Regions from separate parts of the Shinella agrisoli genome, predicted to be linked through region 3. Evidence: predicted binding sites of a transcription regulator. Region 3 holds the regulator's gene; each other region holds the start of a gene.
The links. Region 3 encodes LexA, which represses DNA repair genes until DNA is damaged. Its sites were predicted from a motif close to TGTTCNNNNTGTGTTCNG; they were not measured.
Positions count from the first base shown of each region.

Region 1: the regulator LexA is predicted to act here: its motif matches at 3,458-3,475, upstream of ACIIOY_RS10555 (DNA recombination protein RmuC).
Region 2: the regulator LexA is predicted to act here: its motif matches at 3,590-3,607, upstream of ACIIOY_RS11870 (ImuA family protein).
Region 4: the regulator LexA is predicted to act here: its motif matches at 2,951-2,968, upstream of recA (recombinase RecA).

Region 1 is NZ_JBJIEP010000008.1:79,591-84,378, forward strand. Features, by position in the region: gene dapE (succinyl-diaminopimelate desuccinylase) at 1-565, shown strand, start outside; gene ACIIOY_RS10535 (hypothetical protein) at 552-1,148, shown strand; gene truA (tRNA pseudouridine(38-40) synthase TruA) at 1,150-1,893, opposite strand; gene fmt (methionyl-tRNA formyltransferase) at 1,893-2,837, opposite strand; gene def (peptide deformylase) at 2,872-3,396, opposite strand; gene ACIIOY_RS10555 (DNA recombination protein RmuC) at 3,508-4,701, shown strand; gene ACIIOY_RS10560 (ribokinase) at 4,746-4,788, shown strand, end outside.
Region 2 is NZ_JBJIEP010000009.1:125,846-130,633, forward strand. Features, by position in the region: gene ACIIOY_RS11845 (carbohydrate ABC transporter permease) at 1-579, shown strand, start outside; gene ACIIOY_RS11850 (SDR family NAD(P)-dependent oxidoreductase) at 605-1,351, shown strand; gene ACIIOY_RS11855 (GlxA family transcriptional regulator) at 1,508-2,524, shown strand; gene ACIIOY_RS11860 (hypothetical protein) at 2,601-2,924, shown strand; gene ACIIOY_RS11865 (hypothetical protein) at 3,159-3,464, opposite strand; gene ACIIOY_RS11870 (ImuA family protein) at 3,638-4,396, shown strand; gene ACIIOY_RS11875 (DUF6504 family protein) at 4,311-4,788, shown strand, end outside.
Region 3 is NZ_JBJIEP010000013.1:83,074-87,861, reverse strand. Features, by position in the region: gene trpD (anthranilate phosphoribosyltransferase) at 1-67, shown strand, start outside; gene trpC (indole-3-glycerol phosphate synthase TrpC) at 85-900, shown strand; gene moaC (cyclic pyranopterin monophosphate synthase MoaC) at 900-1,394, shown strand; gene ACIIOY_RS14940 (molybdopterin molybdotransferase MoeA) at 1,394-2,617, shown strand; gene lexA (transcriptional repressor LexA) at 2,712-3,434, shown strand; gene ACIIOY_RS14930 (ComEC/Rec2 family competence protein) at 3,425-4,788, opposite strand, start outside.
Region 4 is NZ_JBJIEP010000015.1:74,927-79,714, forward strand. Features, by position in the region: gene cckA (cell cycle histidine kinase CckA) at 1-909, shown strand, start outside; gene ACIIOY_RS16635 (pseudouridine-5'-phosphate glycosidase) at 952-1,878, opposite strand; gene ACIIOY_RS16640 (carbohydrate kinase family protein) at 1,913-2,860, opposite strand; gene recA (recombinase RecA) at 3,095-4,183, shown strand; gene alaS (alanine--tRNA ligase) at 4,498-4,788, shown strand, end outside.

The DNA of each region.
Region 1 (4,788 bases), on a different contig from region 3:
GGTTCGGGGCGTCATCGCTCTGGCGGGTGCGCTGATGCACCCGCCGTTCGACGCCGGCACGGAGAATTTCCAGCCGTCGAACCTCGAAGTGACGACGATCGACGTCGGCAATCCGGCGACGAATGTCGTGCCGGGAAAGGCGAGCGCGAGCTTCAACATCCGCTTCAACGATACCTGGACGGCCGAGACCGTGATGGCCGAGATCGTGCGCCGGCTCGACGCCGCCGCGGCCGACGGGACGTTGCGGCCGGGCCGCGCGCCCGTGCGCTACGACGTCCGATGGGCCGAGCGGCCGAGCCACGTCTTCCTCACGCGCAACGACCGGCTCATCGCCTCGCTGTCGGGCGCCGTCGAAGCCGTCACGGGCCGTTCGCCGAAGCTGTCGACGACCGGCGGCACCTCGGACGCGCGCTTCATCAAGGACTATTGTCCGGTTGTGGAGTTCGGCCTCGTCGGCCAGACCATGCACATGGTGGACGAGCGGGTGGCGGTCGCCGACCTCGAGACGCTCACCCTGATCTACGAGACCTTCATCGAACGCTGGTTCGGCGATGCCCGGTCTTGACGAGGTCCTGCACTACCTCAACGGCATCTACCTGCTGCTCCGGCAGAGGCAGGAGGGGTTCGGCTGGCTCGACCTGACCTTGCGCGGCCTTGCGCGCTCCTTCTGGGCCTTCGTCTGGTGCCTGCCCGCCTTTGCCGTCATCTGGGCCTCCTGGCGGCTCTACTACCTCGCCAGCATGCCGGCCGGGACGGCCGCCGGCGTCAACTTCTTCGCCAAGCTGCTGGTGATCGACGTCGCCGGATGGCTGCTGCCGCTCGTGCTCCTCGCCGTGCTGGCGCGCCCGCTCGGCTATGGCAAATATCTCGCAATCGTCGTGACGGCCAGCAACTGGATCGCCGTCCCCTTCGCCTATGCGGCCGCCATCCCCTTCGCGCTGACGCTTCTCCTGCCGGCAAGCGCCCCCTTTGCCGGCCTCCTGCTCTATGCCGTCTTCGGCGCGAGCGTCGTGCTGCAGTTCCGCCTCGTGTGGATGTGCGTCGGCAAGCAGACGCTTCTTGCCGCCGCCATGACGGCGATCTTCGTGCTGCCGCCGATGATCGCCGGTCAGGAATTGCAGCGCCTGCTCGGCACGCTGCCGGGCTGAATCAGTAATCGACGGCCAGGAAGTAGAGGCCTTCCGGCGGCGCGACGGGGCCGCAGGCCTTGCGGTCGCGCGCCTCGAGCGCCGCGCGCACGTCCTCCACCGTCCACTTGCCCTCGCCCGCCAGCTTCAGCGTACCGGCGAAGGAACGGATCTGATTGTGCAGGAAGCTCTGCGCGGAGACGCGGATCTCGATCAGCTCGCCGCTTCGCGTCACCTCCAGCCGGTCGATGGTGCGCACCGGGCTGTTCGCCTGGCACTGGGCGGCGCGGAAGGTGGAAAAATCGTGCCTGCCGACCAGCACCTGGCCGGCCGCATGCATGACATCGTGATCCAGCTCCCTTGTGACGAACCAGGCGCGGTTCGCCTCCAGCGCCAGAGGCGCGCGGCGCGAGATGATTCGGTAGAGATAGTGCCGCCTCACCGCGGAAAAGCGGGCGTCGAAATCGCCCGGAACCTCCGCCGCGTCGAGCACGACGGTCCGCTCGCCGGCGAGCATCAGGTGGGCGTTGAGCGCGTTGCGGAGCGTGTGCTCCTTCCAGGTGCGGGCGAGATCCACATGGGCGACCTGCCCGAGGGCATGCACCCCGGAATCCGTGCGTCCCGCGCCGCGGATCGAAACGGTCTCGCCGGTGAGCGACAGGACCGCCGCCTCGATGGCGCCCTGCACGGAGTGGCCGTTCTCCTGCCGCTGCCAGCCGACATAGGGCGTGCCGTCATATTCGATGCGCAGGCGATAGCGCGGCATCAGGCGAGGACCTGGCCGGCGGGCACGGACGTGCCGCGCAGGAAATCGGCCGCGCCGAGCGGCTTGCCGCCGGCCTTCTGCAGGCGCACGAGCCGCACGGCGCCGCCATCACCGCAAGCAACCGTCAGCCGGTCGTCGAGAACCATGCCGGCGGGGCCGGACGAGCCTTCGCCGGCCCGCTCGCTCGCCAGCACCTTCACCCGCTCCGGCCTGCCGGCGACCGGCAGCTCGAACCAGGCGCCGGGAAAGGGCGAGAGGCCGCGGATATGGTTGTGCACGTCCCTGGCGGGCCGGGAAAAGTCGATGCGCGTTTCGGCCTTGTCGATCTTGGCGGCGTAAAGCACGCCTTCCTCCGCCTGCGGGGTGAGCGGCAGGTCGCCGGCCTCCAGCTTCGCCATGGCTTCGGCCATCAGCGCGCCGCCCGCCTGCATCAGCACGTCGTGCAGCTCGCCGGCGGTCATGGTCTCGCTGATCGCCACACGGCGGGTGAGGGCGACGGGACCCGTATCGAGGCCCTTGTCCATCTTCATGACCATCATGCCGGTTTCGCCGTCGCCCGCCATGATCGCCCGCTGGATCGGCGCCGCCCCGCGCCAGCGCGGCAGCAGCGAGGCGTGGCCGTTGTAGCAGCCGAGCCGGGTGCCGGCGAGGATCGCCTCCGGCAGCAGCAGGCCGTAGGCGACGACGACCGCCACATCCGCATTCAGGGCGCGGAACGCTTCGCGATCCGCTTCCGCGCGAAAATTGACCGGCGTGAAGACGGGAACGCCGAGCCGTTCGGCAGCCTGGTGCACCGGCGACTTCACCAGTTCGAGGCCGCGGCGGCCGGCAGGGCGCGGCGGCTGCGAATAGACGGCGACGATCTCATGGCCCGCCTTCGCAAGCGCTTCCAGCGTGGGAACGGAGAAATCCGGCGTGCCCATGAAGATGATGCGAAGGGCCATCGGTCAGCCTCCGTGAATGTTACGGGCGGCAGCCTCAGAGGGCCTTGCTGCCGCGCAGCTTCGCCGCCTTGGTGAACTTGCGGATCACCATCTCGCGCTTCAGCTTGGAAATATGGTCGATGAACAGCACGCCGTTCAGGTGATCGATCTCATGCTGGAGGCAGGTCGCCAGCAGGCCGTCGGCCTCGGTCAGCTGCTCCCTGCCCTCGCGGTCGAGATGCTTGACGGTGATCTTCGCGGGGCGCTCGACCTCGGCATAGTAATCCGGGATCGACAGGCATCCTTCCTCATAGACCGAGCGCTCGTCGGACGAGGCGACGATCTGCGGATTGATGAAGACCAGCGGCTTCCTGTCCTCGCCCTCCTTGGAGACGTCCAGCACCAGCATGCGCCGCGGCACGCCGATCTGGATGGCGGCAAGGCCGATGCCGGGCGCGTCGTACATGGTTTCGAGCATGTCGTCGGCAAGCTTCTTCACCTCGCCGTCCACGGTCTCGATGGGTTTGGAGGCCTGGCGGAGGATCGGATCGGGAAGGATTATCAGCGGCTTGATGGTCATGCGCCTCCTTAGCGTGGTTTTTGGGCGCTTTCAATCGACTTTGCCGGTCCGCCGCTCGATTTGTTCACGTTATGATCTGGTTTCCGCCGCAATCCGTGATATGGTCGCGGCATGATCGATCCCGCTTTCGACGCGCTGCTTTCCTCCTTCCTCGCCCGGCTCGGCGGTCCCGGCCCGGCGATGGCCCTGCTCGCCGCAGCGCTTCTCGCGCTCTTGGGTCTCCTCTCGGCCCGCCGCAGCCAGGCGCGCCAGCGCGAGGCGGCGGCGATGGCGGAGATGCGCTTTGCCGAGCTCTTGAAGGCGCAGACGGAAATGCAGGGCCGGGTCGCCGCCATGGCGGAGGTGTTCGGCGCCAAGCAATCCGAGACGAACCAGGCGATCAATGCGCGCCTTGACGGGCTGACGCAGCGGCTCGGCCAGTCGATCTCCGAACAGACGCGGGCGACGCACGAGAACCTCCGGCGCCTGCAGGAGCGGCTTGCCGTGATCGACAATGCGCAGACGAACATCCAGTCGCTGGCCAAGGACGTGGTGGGGCTTCAGGCAATCCTCTCCAACAAGCAGACGCGCGGCGCCTTCGGCCAGTCGCGCATGGAGGCGATCATCGCCGATGCCCTGCCGCCCGGCGCCTACCAGTTCCAGGCGCAGCTTTCCAACGGCGTGCGCCCCGACTGCACGATCCGCATGCCGAACGGACAGCCGCCGCTCGTCGTGGACGCGAAGTTCCCGCTGGAGGCGTGGAACGCCATGTCGGACGGACGCGCGCCGGAGGCCGCCAAGCTCGCCGCGCAGCAGTTCCGCCGGGACATGGAGACCCATATCCGCGACATCGCGGAAAAATACCTCATCGCCGGCGAGACGCAGGACACGGCCTTCCTCTTCGTGCCTTCGGAATCGATCTTCGCCAGCATCCACGAGGATTTCGAGGGCGTCGTGCAGCGGGCGCACCGCGCGCGCATCGTCATCGTCTCGCCGTCGCTGCTCATGCTGTCGGTGCAGGTGCTCCAGGCGCTGCTGAAGGACCAGCGCATGCGCGAGCAGGCCCATGTCATCCAGGGCGAGGTCGCGCGGCTGATGGACGATTTGACGCGGCTCGACGACCGGGTGCGCAAGCTCCACGGCCATTTCACATCCGCGCAGAAGGATGTCGACCTCATCCTCACCTCGACGGAAAAGCTCGCCCGGCGCGGCGCGCGCATCGGCGAGCTGGAATTCGAAACGGTTTCGGCACTTTCCCAGCCGGCGGAGAAGGCCGTCGAGAGCCGGACGGGCCAGCTGCGCCTGAGAGTGGTTGACGAGGACTGACCGCCTCGGGCATCGTCCGGCGGAAACGACAAGGGGCAGCTCTCATGATCACCGTCTTCGGCTCCATCAACATGGACCTCATCGCCA
Region 2 (4,788 bases), on a different contig from region 3:
CTCGCAGCCTCCGTCTTCGGCGCCTATGCGATAGAGCGCATCCGCTTCACCGGCTCGCGGTCGGTCGGGCTCCTGATCTTCCTTGCCTATCTCGTGCCGCCGTCGATCCTCTTCATCCCGCTCGCCTTCATCGTCTTCAAGCTGGGGATGTACGATTCCCGCCTGGCGCTGATCTTCACCTATCCGACCTTTCTCATCCCCTTCTGCACCTGGCTGCTGATGGGCTATTTCCGCTCGATCCCCTTCGAGCTCGAAGAAAGCGCGCTGGTGGACGGCGCTTCGCGATGGCAGATCCTCGTCAAGATCATCCTGCCCCTTGCGGTGCCCGGCCTCATCTCGGCCGGCATCTTCGCCTTCACGCTGTCGTGGAACGAGTTCATCTACGCGCTCACCTTCATCCAGTCGTCGGAGAACAAGACGGTGCCGGTCGGCGTGCTGACGGAGCTCGTACGCGGCGACGTCTTCGAATGGGGGTCGCTGATGGCCGGCGCGCTCTTCGGCTCGCTGCCGGTCGTCATCCTCTATTCCTTCTTCGTCGACTATTACGTCTCGTCCATGACGGGCGCCGTGAAGGAATAGGCTCTTCATTTAAAGGACGCGTCGCATGAACCGGATCGATCTTTCAGGACAGCATGCCGTGGTGACCGGCGGGGGCCAGGGGCTCGGCTATGCCATGGCGAAACGCATGGTCGCCTCGGGCGCGGCCGTCACGCTCTGGGACATGGACGGGCCGCTCGTGCGCGAGGCCGCGGCGGCCCTTGGCGGCAACAGCAGCAGCGTCGTGGTCGACGTGACCGACCATGCCGCCGTCGAGGCCGCGCTGAAGGCGGCGGAGGGGGAGCGCGGGGCCGTCTCAATCGTCGTCAATTCCGCCGGCATTGCCGGGCCAGCCGCCCCGCTCGACGCCTACGACGTGGCCATGTGGAAGAAGATCGTCGACGTGAACCTTCACGGCACCTTCCACGTCTGCCGCGCGGTCGTGCCGGGCATGAAGGCGCGCGGCTACGGCCGTATCGTCAACATCGCCTCCATCGCGGGCAAGGAGGGCAATCCCAACGCGGCCGCCTATTCGGCTTCCAAGGCCGGCGTGATCGGGCTCACCAAGTCGCTCGGCAAGGAGCTGGCCGGCTACGACATCGCCGTCAACTGCATCACGCCCGCGACGGCCGAGACGCGCATTCTCGAGCAACTCACGCCGGAATTCATCGAGTACATGCGCTCGCGCATCCCGCGCGGCCGTTTCCTGGAGGTCGAGGAGGCTGCGGCCATGGTTGCCTGGCTCGTCTCGAAGGAAAACAGCTTCACCACCGCGGCCGTCTTCGACCTGTCGGGCGGGCGGGCGACGTATTGATATGTCGGCCTCCTATGCCCTCGCGCCCCGGCCCGGCCTTAATGAATACATAAACGTCGGGCAGGGAATGGAGGGGACCGGCGAAATCTGATATGGGTCTTGCCAATGGTCCTTGCCTGCGACGATACTGCGCGGCGGAACGGCTCGGGAGGCCTGATGGCGGTGGATGTTCGGACATCGAAGGTGATGAGCGCCGCGGCGCCGAAGGCGCTGCGTGTCGGCTTCATCCTCTCGAAGGGTTTTACCCTTTCCGCCTTCGCCCTGTTCGTGGATACATTGCGGCTTGCCAGCGACAGCGAGGACCGGTCCCGGCGCGTCAACTGCGACTGGGACGTCCTGAGCAGCACGCGCAATTTCATCTCGTCGTCGAGCGGCATCCAGGTCGCGCCGACCGCGCCCTTCGCCGATCCCTCCTGTTTCGACTACATCGCCGTCGTCGGCGGGCTGCTGACCGTCGAAGAGCCGATCGACAGCTATGCGATGGCGTATCTGCGCAAGGCGGCCAATGCCGGCGTCGGGCTGATCGGCCTTTGCACCGGCAGCTTCATTCTCGCCGAAGCCGGCCTGCTGTCCGGCCATATGGCCTGCGTGAGCTGGCTGCACCACCGGGAGTTCCGCGCGCGCTTCCCCGATATAGAGGCGACGTCCGAACAGATCTTCCGCTTCGACGGCAAGGTCGCCACCTGCGCCGGCGGCAGCAGCGTCGCGGACCTGGCGGCGACGCTCGTGCGCCACCATGTCGGCGAGGCGGCCGAACGCAATGCCCTGGAGATCCTCCAGATCCGCCACCGGCGCGACGCGACCGACCTCCAGCCGCGCAATCCGCTCGGCCTGGAGGCGCGTGACCGCCGCGTGCACCTCGCCATCATGATGATGGAGCAGCACACCGAAGACCTGCTCTCCATCGACAGCATCGCCACGATGACCGGCGTCTCCCGCCGCCAGCTGGAACGCCTGTTCGAGAGCGACATGGGGGCTTCGCCGAGCGCGATCTACATGAAGATCCGCATGGCCGCGGCGCTCAACATGGTGATGCGCACCAACAAGCCGCTGATCGAGATCGCGCTCGAGACCGGTTTCGAGAGCCTGTCGCACTTCACCCGCCGTTTCCGCGCCGCCTTCGGCGACACCCCCTCCCAGATCCGGCGCGACGGCCGCCGCCAGGCGGGCTGACGGGCAATTCTGCCGCCGGCTTGGAACCAAGCTGCGCGCCAATCGTTCGGTGTTGATTGCTGACAAGGAGACCGCAATGGCAAGCACTGACGTTCAATCCCAGATTTCCGCTCTCCGCGCAGAGATCGCCCAGCTCCAGAAGGACATCGGCGACAAGGGGGCGGAAGCCTACGAGACGATCCGCGACCGCGCCGGCAATGCGGTGGAGGCTGCCCGTCCCGCCGTCCGCTCGGCAACGAGATATGTGCGGAACGAAGGCGCAGCCGTGGCCCAGGCCGCGCGGGAACATCCGGCGGCCCTTTCGACCGTGGTGCTGACGGCCGGTCTTGCCGGTGTCGTCATCGGCTACCTGCTCGGCTCTCTCGCAAACGAGCCGCCGCGCCGCCAGGGCTGGTTCTGAGCGTAAAGACAAAGCCCGGCGATGCCGGGCTTTAGTTTGATGGCGAACGCCGCTCCAATCACTCTGTCATCCTCGGGCTTGACCCGAGGATCCACGCTTTTCAAAGGCTTATGGACGGACGGGTAAGGCCCGACCATGACGGAGAGGAAGTTGGGCGGGCTTTGTCAGCGGTCTGAGCCCGGCAACGCCGGGCCTTTTTCCTCTTTTCGATCGGCTTTCCCTTCAGGACGAGCGTCAGCGATGGCGCAGGCCGAAGAGGTAGCCGATGAAGGCGGCGCCGGCGAGGGTGGCGAGCGGATTGGCCTGGACGGTCTGGCGCAGTTCCTCGCGCAGCGATTCCGCCTTGGCGACCGCCAGCTGCCCCGTGCCTTCGGCGATGAGGCCCGCGGATTCCTTCAGCCGGCTGATTTCCGCCTTCAGCACTTCGATCTGTTCGTTGACCGTCGCTTCCGCGGCGGCGGCGCGGGCTTCCTCCGAAGTGCTGTCGCGACCTTCAACGACGCCGAGCGTGCGTTTGCCGGTGCTCTTTTCGTCAGCCATGGATGTTTCTCCTGAAATTGGTGGGATGGCAGGAGGAAGAACTTCCGCCGCGCCAGTTGGTTCCCGCCGGTGATTCAAACTGTGATCTTTCCGGCGCGGCCGGGTGATTGACTCTTGTGGCGATTGAGAACAAATAAAGAACAAACGCTGTTCAACCAGGAGCCGCCAAACCGATGTCCGCCTCCGTCCATGCCGTCGTCGCCGATCTGCGCGACCGCATCCGGCAGTTCGACGGCCGCGCCTTGCGCGACCGGGCGGTGCTGCCTTTCGGCGTGCCGGAGATCGACGAGCGGCTGCCCGGCGGCGGGCTGGCGCTCGCCAGCCTGCACGAGGTCTGCGGCGGCGGCAACGACGCCGTGGAGGGCGCGGCCGCCATGCTCTTTGCCGCGGGCATTGCGGCGCGCACCAAGGGACAGGTGCTCTGGTGCCTGACGCGGCCCGACCTCTTCGCACCCGCGCTCGCGCAGGCGGGGCTTTCCCCCGGCCGCGTCATCTATGTGGAGGCGGGCGACGAGAAGAGCCTGCTCCTCTGTTTCGAGGAGGGGCTGCGCCACGGCGGGCTCGGCGCGGTGGTGGCGGAGGTCGCGCGGCTGCCGATGGCCGCCTCGCGCCGCCTGCAGCTGGCGGCAGAGGCCGGCGGCACGCTCGGCCTTGCCGTGCGCCGTTTCCGGCTGAGGGCGGAGGCGGAGGCCTTCGCGCTGCCCTCCGCCGCCGTGACGCGCTGGCGGGTCTCCGTCCGTCCGTCGGCTGCCCTTCCCGTGCCCGGCATCGGCCGGGCGCGATGGCTGCTGGAACTCACCCGCTGCCGGGCCGGCGAGGCGGCGCAATTCGAAGTGGAGGCATCCGATGGCGAGGGTCGTATCGCTTTTTCTTCCCGGCTGGCCGATCGACCGCCTGAGGCGGGCGCTTGGCGCTTCGGCGCCTCCGCCTGACCGGCGGCTCGTGCTCGTCGGACGGGAGGGCCCGCGCCGCATTCTGACGGCGGTGAGCCGGGCGGCCGAGGAGGCAGGCCTGCGGGTCGGCATGCCGCTCACCAAGGCCCACGCGCTCGTGCCGGACGTCATGACCATGCCCGCCGATCCCGCTGCCGACGCGGCGGCGCTCGAACGCCTCGCGCTCTGGACCCTCCAGCACTATGCTCCGATCGTCGCACCCGATCCGCCGGACGGCCTCGTCATCGACGCCACCGGCACGGACCACCTGCACGGCGGCGAGGCGCGCATGCTGACCGGTCTCGTCAACCGTCTCGCGGCCTCCGGCATCAGCGCCCGCGCCGCCGTCGCCGACACCTGGGGCGCGGCCTATGCCGCCGCCCGCTTCCTTG
Region 3 (4,788 bases):
ATCGCTCGAAAGCGGCCGCGCCCGCGCCGCGCTGGAACGCCTCGTTGCGGTTTCCAACGAAGGCTAGGCGGAGTAGGATTGGCCATGACCGACATCCTGAAGAAGATCGAAGCCTACAAGCTGGACGAGATCGCCGCCGCCAAGGCGCGCGTCGCCCCGGCCGAGCTTCGCGCCCGGATCCGCGACCAGGAGCCGCCGCGCGGCTTTTTCGCGAGCCTCAAGGCGAGGAAGGCCGAAGGCCGCTTCGGCCTGATCGCCGAGATCAAGAAGGCAAGCCCCTCCAAGGGCCTCATCCGGCCGGATTTCGATCCGCCGGCCCTGGCAAGGGCCTATGAGGCCGGCGGTGCCGCCTGTCTTTCCGTGCTCACCGACACGCCGAGTTTTCAGGGCGCCCCGGAATTCCTGACCGCCGCACGGCAGGCCTCGGCTCTGCCGGCGCTGCGCAAGGATTTCATGTTCGACAGCTACCAGGTGCTGGAAGCGCGCGCCTGGGGCGCCGACTGCATCCTCCTCATCATGGCCTCGCTCGGCGACGACGCGGCGAAGATGCTGGAGGACGCCGCCTTCTCACTCGGCATGGACGTGCTGATCGAGGTGCACGACGAAGAGGAGATGGAGCGCGCCCTTAAGCTGAAGTCGAGGCTCGTGGGCGTCAACAACCGGAACCTGCGCACCTTCGAGGTCGACCTTGCGGTATCGGAGAAGCTCGCCGGCATGGTGCCGGAAGACCGCCTCCTGGTCGGGGAGAGCGGTATCTTCACCCATGCTGATTGCCAGCGCCTCGCTAAGGCCGGCATCTCCACCTTCCTCGTCGGCGAAAGCCTGATGCGCAAGGACGACGTGGCGGCGGCGACGCGCGCGCTTCTGACCGGCGACGCCGGCGTGCTGGCGGCAGAATGATGGCCGACGACGGCCGTTCGCTCACCCATATCGACGCCTCCGGCGAAGCCAACATGGTGGATGTCGGCGACAAGGCCGAGACCGTACGCATCGCCGTCGCCGAAGGCTTCATCCGCATGGCGCCGGCGACGCTCGACCTCATCCTCAAGGGCGACGCCAAGAAGGGCGACGTCATCGGCACGGCGCGGCTTGCCGGCATCATGGCCGCCAAGCAGACATCGAGCCTCATCCCGCTCTGCCACCCGCTGATGCTGACCAAGGTGGCGGTGGAGATCCGCGAGGACCGCGCTCTTCCCGGCCTGCGCGTCGAGGCGACGGCGAAGCTCACCGGCCGCACCGGCGTCGAGATGGAAGCGCTCACCGCCGTCAGCGTCGCCTGCCTCACCGTCTACGACATGGCCAAGGCCGCCGACCGCGAGATGGAGATCGGCGGCATCCGCCTCCGCGAGAAGTCCGGCGGCCGCTCCGGCGATTACAAGCGGAAGGACGCCTGATGTCCCTCCTGTCCGTCGCCGATGCCCTCGACCGCCTGCTCTGCGGAGCCAAGCCGGCGCAGCGCACGGAAAGCGTTCCGCTGCACGAGGCCCAGGGCCGCGTGCTCGCCGAAGACGTCGCGGCCCGCCTCACCCAGCCGCCCTTCGACAATTCCGCCATGGACGGCTATGCGGTGCGCCATGCGGACATCGCCGAGCTCGGCGCCGTCCTCAAGGTCGTCGGCACCTCTTCGGCCGGCCATGCCTTCGAAGGGTCCGCCGGCCCCGGCGAGGCGGTGCGCATCTTCACCGGCGCGCCGCTGCCCGCCTTCGCCGACACCGTGCTTCTGCAGGAAGACGCGGAGGTGCTGGAGGACGGGCGCATCCGCACCACCTTCCTCACCGCCAAGGGTCGCCATATCCGCCCCCGCGGCCAGGATTTCCGCGAAGGCGAGGTCGTGCTCAGGGCCGGCGACGTGCTCGATGCCGGACGGCTGACGGTCGCCGCCGCGATGAACCATGCGGCGCTCACGGTGTACGCCCGCCCGCGCATCGCGCTGCTGGCGACGGGCGACGAGCTGGTCCCGCCCGGCGCCTCGCCCGGCGCAAGCCAGATCATCGCCTCCAACACCTACGGCGTATCGGCCATCGCCCGCGAGGCCGGCGCCGAGGTCATCGACCTCGGCATCGTCGGCGACGACAGGCAGGCGATGCTCGAGGCCGTGCGCCACGCCCTCACCCTCGACATCGACGTGCTCGTCACGCTCGGCGGCGCCTCGGTCGGCGATTTCGACCTCGTCCAGCCGGTGCTCGGCGAGGCCGGCATGGCGCTCGATTTCTGGCGCATCGCCATGCGTCCCGGAAAGCCGCTGATGGTCGGCCGCCTCGGCGCCGTCCAGGTGGTCGGCCTTCCCGGCAATCCCGTTTCCAGCCTCGTCTGCTCGCTGATCTTCCTCGAACCCCTCGTCCGCCGCCTCGCCCGCCTGCCCGAAAGGAGCCGGCTGCGCGCGGCGGTCGCCGCGGTGCCGCTCCAGCAGAACGACCGGCGGCAGGACTATGTGCGGGCGCGAATCGCCCGCGGGCCGGGCGGCGAACTGCTGGTCACGCCGCACGACAGGCAGGATTCCTCGATGATGAAGGTCTTTGCCGCGTCGGAGGGCCTGCTCGTCCGCCCGCCGCACTCGCCGGCCGCGCAGGCGGGCGCCGCCTGCGAAATCCTTCTCCTGCGCGAACCTGACGCCTGAGCCCGTATTATTGTTTCACGAGCCTCTTGCGGAACACATATGGAACAGATAGTGTCTGTTCTGGATTTGTTTCACGATTCTGGTTGGAGAGGCCATGCTGACGCGCAAACAACAGGAACTCCTCCTGTTCATTCATGAGCGTATGAAGGAGTCCGGCATTCCCCCGTCCTTCGACGAAATGAAGGACGCGCTGGATCTCGCCTCGAAATCCGGCATCCACCGCCTCATCACGGCGCTGGAGGAGCGCGGGTTCATCCGCCGCCTGCCCAACCGCGCGCGGGCGCTGGAAGTCATCAAGCTGCCGGACGCCTATTCGTCGAGCCTCCAGCCTCGCCGCGGCTTCTCACCGGCCGTCATAGAAGGCAGCCGCGGCAAGCAGCCGCTGCCGTCCGCCCCGCAGCAGCGCATGCCGGCGCAGGCGGACATGTCCGCCTCCGTTTCCGTGCCGGTCATGGGCCGTATCGCCGCCGGCGTGCCGATCTCCGCCATCCAGAACAACACCCATGACATCACCGTGCCCGCCGAGATGATCGGCAGCGGCGAGCATTACGCGCTGGAGGTCAAGGGCGATTCGATGATCGAGGCCGGCATCCTCGACGGCGATACGGTCATCATCCGCAATGCCAGCACCGCCAATCCGGGCGAGATCATCGTGGCGCTGGTCGACGACGAGGAAGCCACGCTGAAGCGCTTCCGCCGCAAGGGCGCCTCCATCGCGCTCGAAGCCGCCAATCCCGCCTACGAGACCCGCATCTTCGGGCCGGACCGCGTGAAGATCCAGGGCAAGCTCGTCGGCCTCATCCGCCGCTACAACTGATTGCCGGATTCGGCTTCGAACCGGCCGCTCCGCCAGTCGTAGGTGCGGTGCCGCGACCAGGGCCGGTCGAGCGTCTCGACGGCGGTCGTGATCCGGGCCGCGGCCAGGGGCGAAGCCGTCGCGGCGCCCGTGGGCGTGATTTCCAGAGCCCCTGTCCGCCGCAGGTGCCGCGCCGTCACCATCCGGGCGCCGGAGCGGCAGGCGTCGAGCCGCAGGGCAAAGGATACGACGACGAGGTCTGCGGCATCGCAGGCCGTGCCGAGGAAGGCGACGTCCTCCAGCGCGACAATCCGCCAGCCGCTCGGCGAGACGGCGGCGCAGAACGCCTTTGCTTCGCAGACGAAGCCGTTACGCTTTCCCGCCGCCTCGAAGGCCGCGGACATGGCCGCTTTCGCCTTCTCCCGATCCGCCCTGCGGCGCGGCCTCTTCTCGCTGGAAGCTGCCGCGCCCTCCTCTGCCTCTTCCACCGTCAAACCTGCCGTCTTGCGCGTCTCCGGCTTGACGAGCGCGCCGAGCCGAAGCGCGCGGCGCCATTGGTCGTAGATGAAGTCGGGCGGTCGTGTCCGGTTCGTCGAAACCCCGCCGTCGCGCAGGACGGCGACGAGTCGGCCGTCTTCCGAGACAAGCACTTCGGGCATGCTGCGGCTGCCCGGCCAGCAGGCGGCGCCGATTCCGAGGACGATGAGCAGCGTGCCCAGGTGGCGCAGCCGCGTGCGCAGGATGCAGACCAGCCCGCCGCCGACGCCGACCAGGAGGAAGGCAAGCGGCGGTATGCGGCCGGTAACGATCTCCCCATTCCAGCCGGAGACCCAGTTCGACAGCGCGATCATCCATTCGATGCCCTTGCCCATGATCGCGAAGGGCACCGCATCGAGGCCGAACGGCATCAGCAGCACGGCGATGAGGCCGAACGGCATGACCACGGCGCTGATCACCGGCATGGCGAGCAGGTTGCCGGCGAGCCCGTAGGCCGGAATGCGGTGGAAATGGCCGATGGAATAGATCAGCGTCGCAAAGCCGCCGATCAGGGAGGAAAGGAGAAGCCCGCCGAAGAAGCGGCCGAGCGCGCCGCCGAAGAGCCGGAAAGGCCCTCCCCCGCTCTCCTGCCGGACCGGCCTCTCCCGCCAGGCCGCATAGCCGGCGACGAGGCCGAGGGTCGCGGCATAGGACATCTGGAAGCCGGGATTGGTGACGGCGGACGGCGTCGCCAAGAGGATGAGGATCGCCGAGATCGCGACGTTGCGCAGGCTGATGGCCGACCGTCCGAAAAGCACCGCCACGAGCATGACGCAGATCATGATCCACGAGCGCACCGCCGAGATCGCCCCGCCCGAGACGAGGATGTAGAGCGTCA
Region 4 (4,788 bases), on a different contig from region 3:
ATGACGGGCACCAACGTCAAGATCGACGTCGATTACGGCCGTGACCTCTGGCCGGTCAAGACGGACCTCGGCCAGTTCGAGCAGGTGCTGATCAACCTCGCCGTCAACGCGCGCGACGCCATGCCGGAGGGCGGCACGATCACCTTCCGCACCCGCAATGTCCAGGCCGCGGAGATTGCGGCGCGGAACCTGCGCGACCTGCCGCCGGGCGACTATGTCGAGGTCGAGGTCGCCGACCAGGGCACCGGCATCCCGCCGGAAATCATAGACAAGATCTTCGAGCCGTTCTTCACCACCAAGGAGGTGGGCAAGGGAACCGGCCTCGGCCTCTCCATGGTCTACGGCATCGTCAAGCAGTCCGGCGGCTATATCTACCTCGATTCGGAGGTCGGCAAGGGCACGACCTTCCGCATCCTCATGCCGCGCCACACGGAAGAAGCCGTGGCGGAGCCCTCGACGGAAGCCGGGGCGATGCAGGGCGGCGAACAGCACCCCGCTGCCGCGCAGGCTCCGGAGAAGGAGCCGCGCGACCTCACCGGCGGCTCGGCCGTCGTGCTGCTCGTCGAGGACGAGGAGGCGGTGCGCCGCGGGGGCAAGCGCATGCTGGAAACCCGCGGCTACACGGTGCACGAGGCCGGCTCGGGCGTCGAGGCGCTGGACATCATGGAAGAGCTGAACGGCGCCGTCGACATCGTCGTCTCCGACGTCGTCATGCCCGAAATGGACGGTCCGTCGCTTTTGCGCGAACTGCGCAAATCCTATCCGGACCTGAAGTTCATCTTCGTCTCCGGCTATGCCGAGGACGCGTTTGCCCGCAACCTGCCCGCCGACGCCAAGTTCGGCTTCCTTCCCAAGCCGTTCTCGCTGAAGCAGCTTGCCGAGGCGGTGCGGGAAATGCTGGATGCCTGACGCGCCTGGAAAACGGCCGGCACAGCCGGCCGCCTCGCCAGTTCAGTCGGCCATCGCCACGGCGATCTCCGCCGCGAGCCGGGCATTGTTCTCCACCAGCGCGATGTTCGTCTTCAGGCTGCGGCCGTCCGTCAGGCGGAAGAGGCTGTCGAGCAGGTAGGGCGTGACCGCCTTGCCGGCGACCTCGTCGCGTTCGGCATTGTCGAGCGCGCGGGCGATGTAGATCTCCATCTCCTCGCGGGGGATCTCGTCGGCCTGCGGGACGGGATTGGCGATCAGCATGCCGCCGTCGACGCCGAGCTGGTCGCGCACCGCCTGGAAATTGGCGATCGCCGCCGGGCTGTTCAGCGTCAGCGGGCTTTTTAGGCCGGAATCGCGCGACCAGAAGGCGGGGAAGTTCGGGCTGTCGTAGGTCACCACCGGCACGCCGCGGGTCTCCAGCACCTCCAGCGTCTTGGGGATGTCGAGGATGGCCTTGGCGCCGGCGCAGACGACGATGACGCCGGTGCGCGACAGCTCGTCGAGGTCGGCGGAAATGTCGAAGGTCTCTTCCGCCCTGCGGTGCACGCCGCCGATGCCCCCGGTGGCGAAGACCCTGATGCCGGCGCGGGCGGCGGCGATCATCGTCGCGGCGACCGTGGTGGCGCCCGTGCGGCGTTCCGCGATGGCGAAGGCGAGGTCGGCGCGCGAAAGCTTCATGGCGCCCTCGGTCCTGGAAAGCGCCTCGAGCTGCGCTTCCTCGAGGCCGATGTGCAGCACGCCGTCGATGACGGCGATGGTCGCCGGCACGGCGCCTTCCTCCCGGATGATCCGCTCGACGCTGCGCGCCATGTCGAGGTTTCCGGGATAGGGCATGCCGTGCGTGATGATCGTCGATTCGAGCGCGACGATGGGCGCGCCGCGGGCCTTGGCGGCGGCGACTTCGTCCGAATACTGCATCGGCAGGAGGGAGGAGGCGGGTCTGGTCATGCTGTGTCCTTGCGGAGTTTCGGGCAAAAAAATCTCATGACAGGATTTCGGCCTGCGGCACAAGAGAAAGTGCGTCCGCAAGCGCGGCCTGCGACATTTCCTCGGCCACGGCGAGAGGCGAGCGCACGGTGATCGCCGCCGCCGCCACGCCATGGCGCAGGGCCTCGCCGATCCGCGCGCCGCCGAGGAAGGCGCTGAGGAAGCCGGAGGCGAGCGAATCTCCCGCGCCGGTGACGTCGCCGAGGGCCGGAACCGGCGGCGGCTTGACGACGACGGCGCCGTTCGCGTCGAAGGCGATCACGCCCCTGCCGCCGCGCGTCACCACGCCGGCCGGAAGGCCCGCCGCGCGCAGCGCCTCCGGCCAGCCGGCGGGGTTTTCCGGCGCCGCGCCCGTCAGCGTGCGCGCCTCGGCCTCGTTCATGAACAGGAAGGCGAGGCCGGGAAGGCTGTCGCGGAAGCGTGCGACCTTGGCCGGCGATATGGCGATGCCGGCGATCGGCACGCCTCCCGCCCTTGCCGCCCCGGTCATGGCGGCAAGCGTCTCGGCCGGCAGGTTCGCGTCGGTGAGGACGAGGCCGGCCGCCGCCATCGCCTCGCGCAGCGCGCGCTGCTGCAGGCGCCGCGGCGAGAAGAGGCGGTAGAGATCCATGTCGGCCAGCGCGATGACGAGGTTGCCGTCCCGCTCGATGATCGCCGTGTAGCTCGGCGTCGCCCGGTCGAGGAAGATGAACGGCGTGTCTTCGACGCCCGCCGCTTGCGCCGCCGCGGCGACGATGTCGCCGTCCGCATCGCCGCCCCGCGGCGAAACGAGGCGTACGCTGTGGCCGAGCCGCGAAAGATTGCGCGCCGCGTTGAAGGCGCCGCCGCCCGCCTCCACGAACCAGCTTCCGGGATTGCTGGCCCCCGGCACCGTCTCTCCGGTTATGCGCCCGCGCCTGTCCACATGGGCGCCGCCCATCACCAGTATCGTCCTGCCCGTCATCGCCTTCCTTCACGTCCCTTCGCCGATTCGGCCGCCGCCGCCCGCTCGGGCGGCCGGTCCCGCCCTGTTCCCGCGCGGCTTCCGCGCACCCGAAACGAAAATAGAACACCCCCTCGATTCGCAAAAATATTCAAATGGATGAATGCACCTTGCAAAACGAGAACAAAATGTGTACATAGCTTTCATCGGCGGCTTCGTTGCCTGTCTTGCTTCAATAACCTAAAGGTGGACCAAATGGCACAGAACACTTTGCGGCTCGTAGAGGATAAAACAGTGGATAAAAGCAAGGCACTCGAAGCGGCTCTCTCCCAGATCGAGCGCTCCTTCGGCAAGGGCTCCATCATGAAGCTCGGCTCGAAGGACAGCGTCGTGGAGATCGAGACGGTCCCGACGGGTTCGCTCAGCCTCGACATCGCGCTCGGCGTCGGCGGCCTGCCCAAGGGGCGCATCATCGAGATCTACGGCCCGGAAAGCTCGGGCAAGACGACGCTGGCGCTGCAGACCATTGCGGAAGCCCAGAAGAAGGGCGGCATCTGCGCCTTCGTCGACGCCGAACATGCGCTCGACCCGGTCTATGCCCGCAAGCTCGGCGTCGATCTCGAAAACCTCCTCATCTCCCAGCCCGATACCGGCGAGCAGGCGCTGGAGATCACCGATACGCTGGTCCGCTCCGGGGCGATCGACGTGCTCGTCGTCGACTCGGTGGCCGCGCTCACGCCGCGCGCCGAGATCGAGGGCGAGATGGGCGAAAGCCTGCCGGGGCTCCAGGCGCGCCTGATGAGCCAGGCGCTGCGCAAGCTGACCGCCTCCATCTCCAAGTCGAACTGCATGGTCATCTTCATCAACCAGATCCGCATGAAGATCGGTGTCGTCTACGGTTCGCCGGAAGTGACGACGGGCGGCAACGCGCTGAAGTTCTATGCCTCGGTCCGCCTCGACATCCGCCGCATCGGCGCGGTCAAGGAGCGCGACGAGGTGATCGGCAACCAGACCCGCGTCAAGGTCGTCAAGAACAAGATGGCGCCGCCCTTCAAGCAGGTCGAGTTCGACATCATGTACGGCGAGGGCGTCTCCAAGACCGGCGAGCTCATCGACCTCGGCGTCAAGGCCGGCATCGTGGAGAAATCGGGCGCCTGGTTCTCCTACAACAGCCAGCGCCTCGGCCAGGGCCGCGAGAACGCCAAGACCTTCCTTCGCGACAATCCGGACCTCGCCCGCGAGATCGAGACCGCGCTGCGCCAGAATGCCGGCCTCATCGCCGACCGGTTCCTCGAAAACGGCGGCCCGGATCCCAACGACAGCGGCGACGCGGCGGAAATGTAATCGCCGCGCAACGCTCTCAAAAAACTCGAAGGACCGGCCTCTTCTTCGCGAAAGGCCGGTTTTTTGATGTCTGGACAGGGCGCGAGGCGGGCGATAAAAGCCTTCAGTTCTCGCGCGCTCCGGGTTTTTCGGCCTTTCCGCAAGACAGGCGGCGGGTGCGTGACGTTTCGACGGAATTCGCGGATGGACGGCCCTGATCGGCCTTCCGGGCGGGCGCTCCGGCCGGCGAGGCGGCTTGGCCGTCGTTGCAGGGACAATTGGGTGGGTGATGCGCCGCTTTCCGGCGCGGACAGTGCAGAGATGAAGGACGCGATATGAGCGGCGTGAATGACATCCGGTCGACTTTCCTCGACTATTTCCGCAGAGAGGGCCACGAGGTCGTCCCGTCCAGCCCGCTCGTGCCGCGCAACGACCCGACCCTGATGTTCACCAATGCCGGCATGGTGCAGTTCAAGAACGTCTTCACGGGCCTTGAGACGCGCCCCTATTCCACGGCGGTCACCGCACAGAAATGCGTGCGCGCCGGCGGCAAGCACAACGACCTCGACAATGTCGGCTATACGGCGCGTCACCACACCTTCTTCGAGATGCTCGGCAATTTCTCC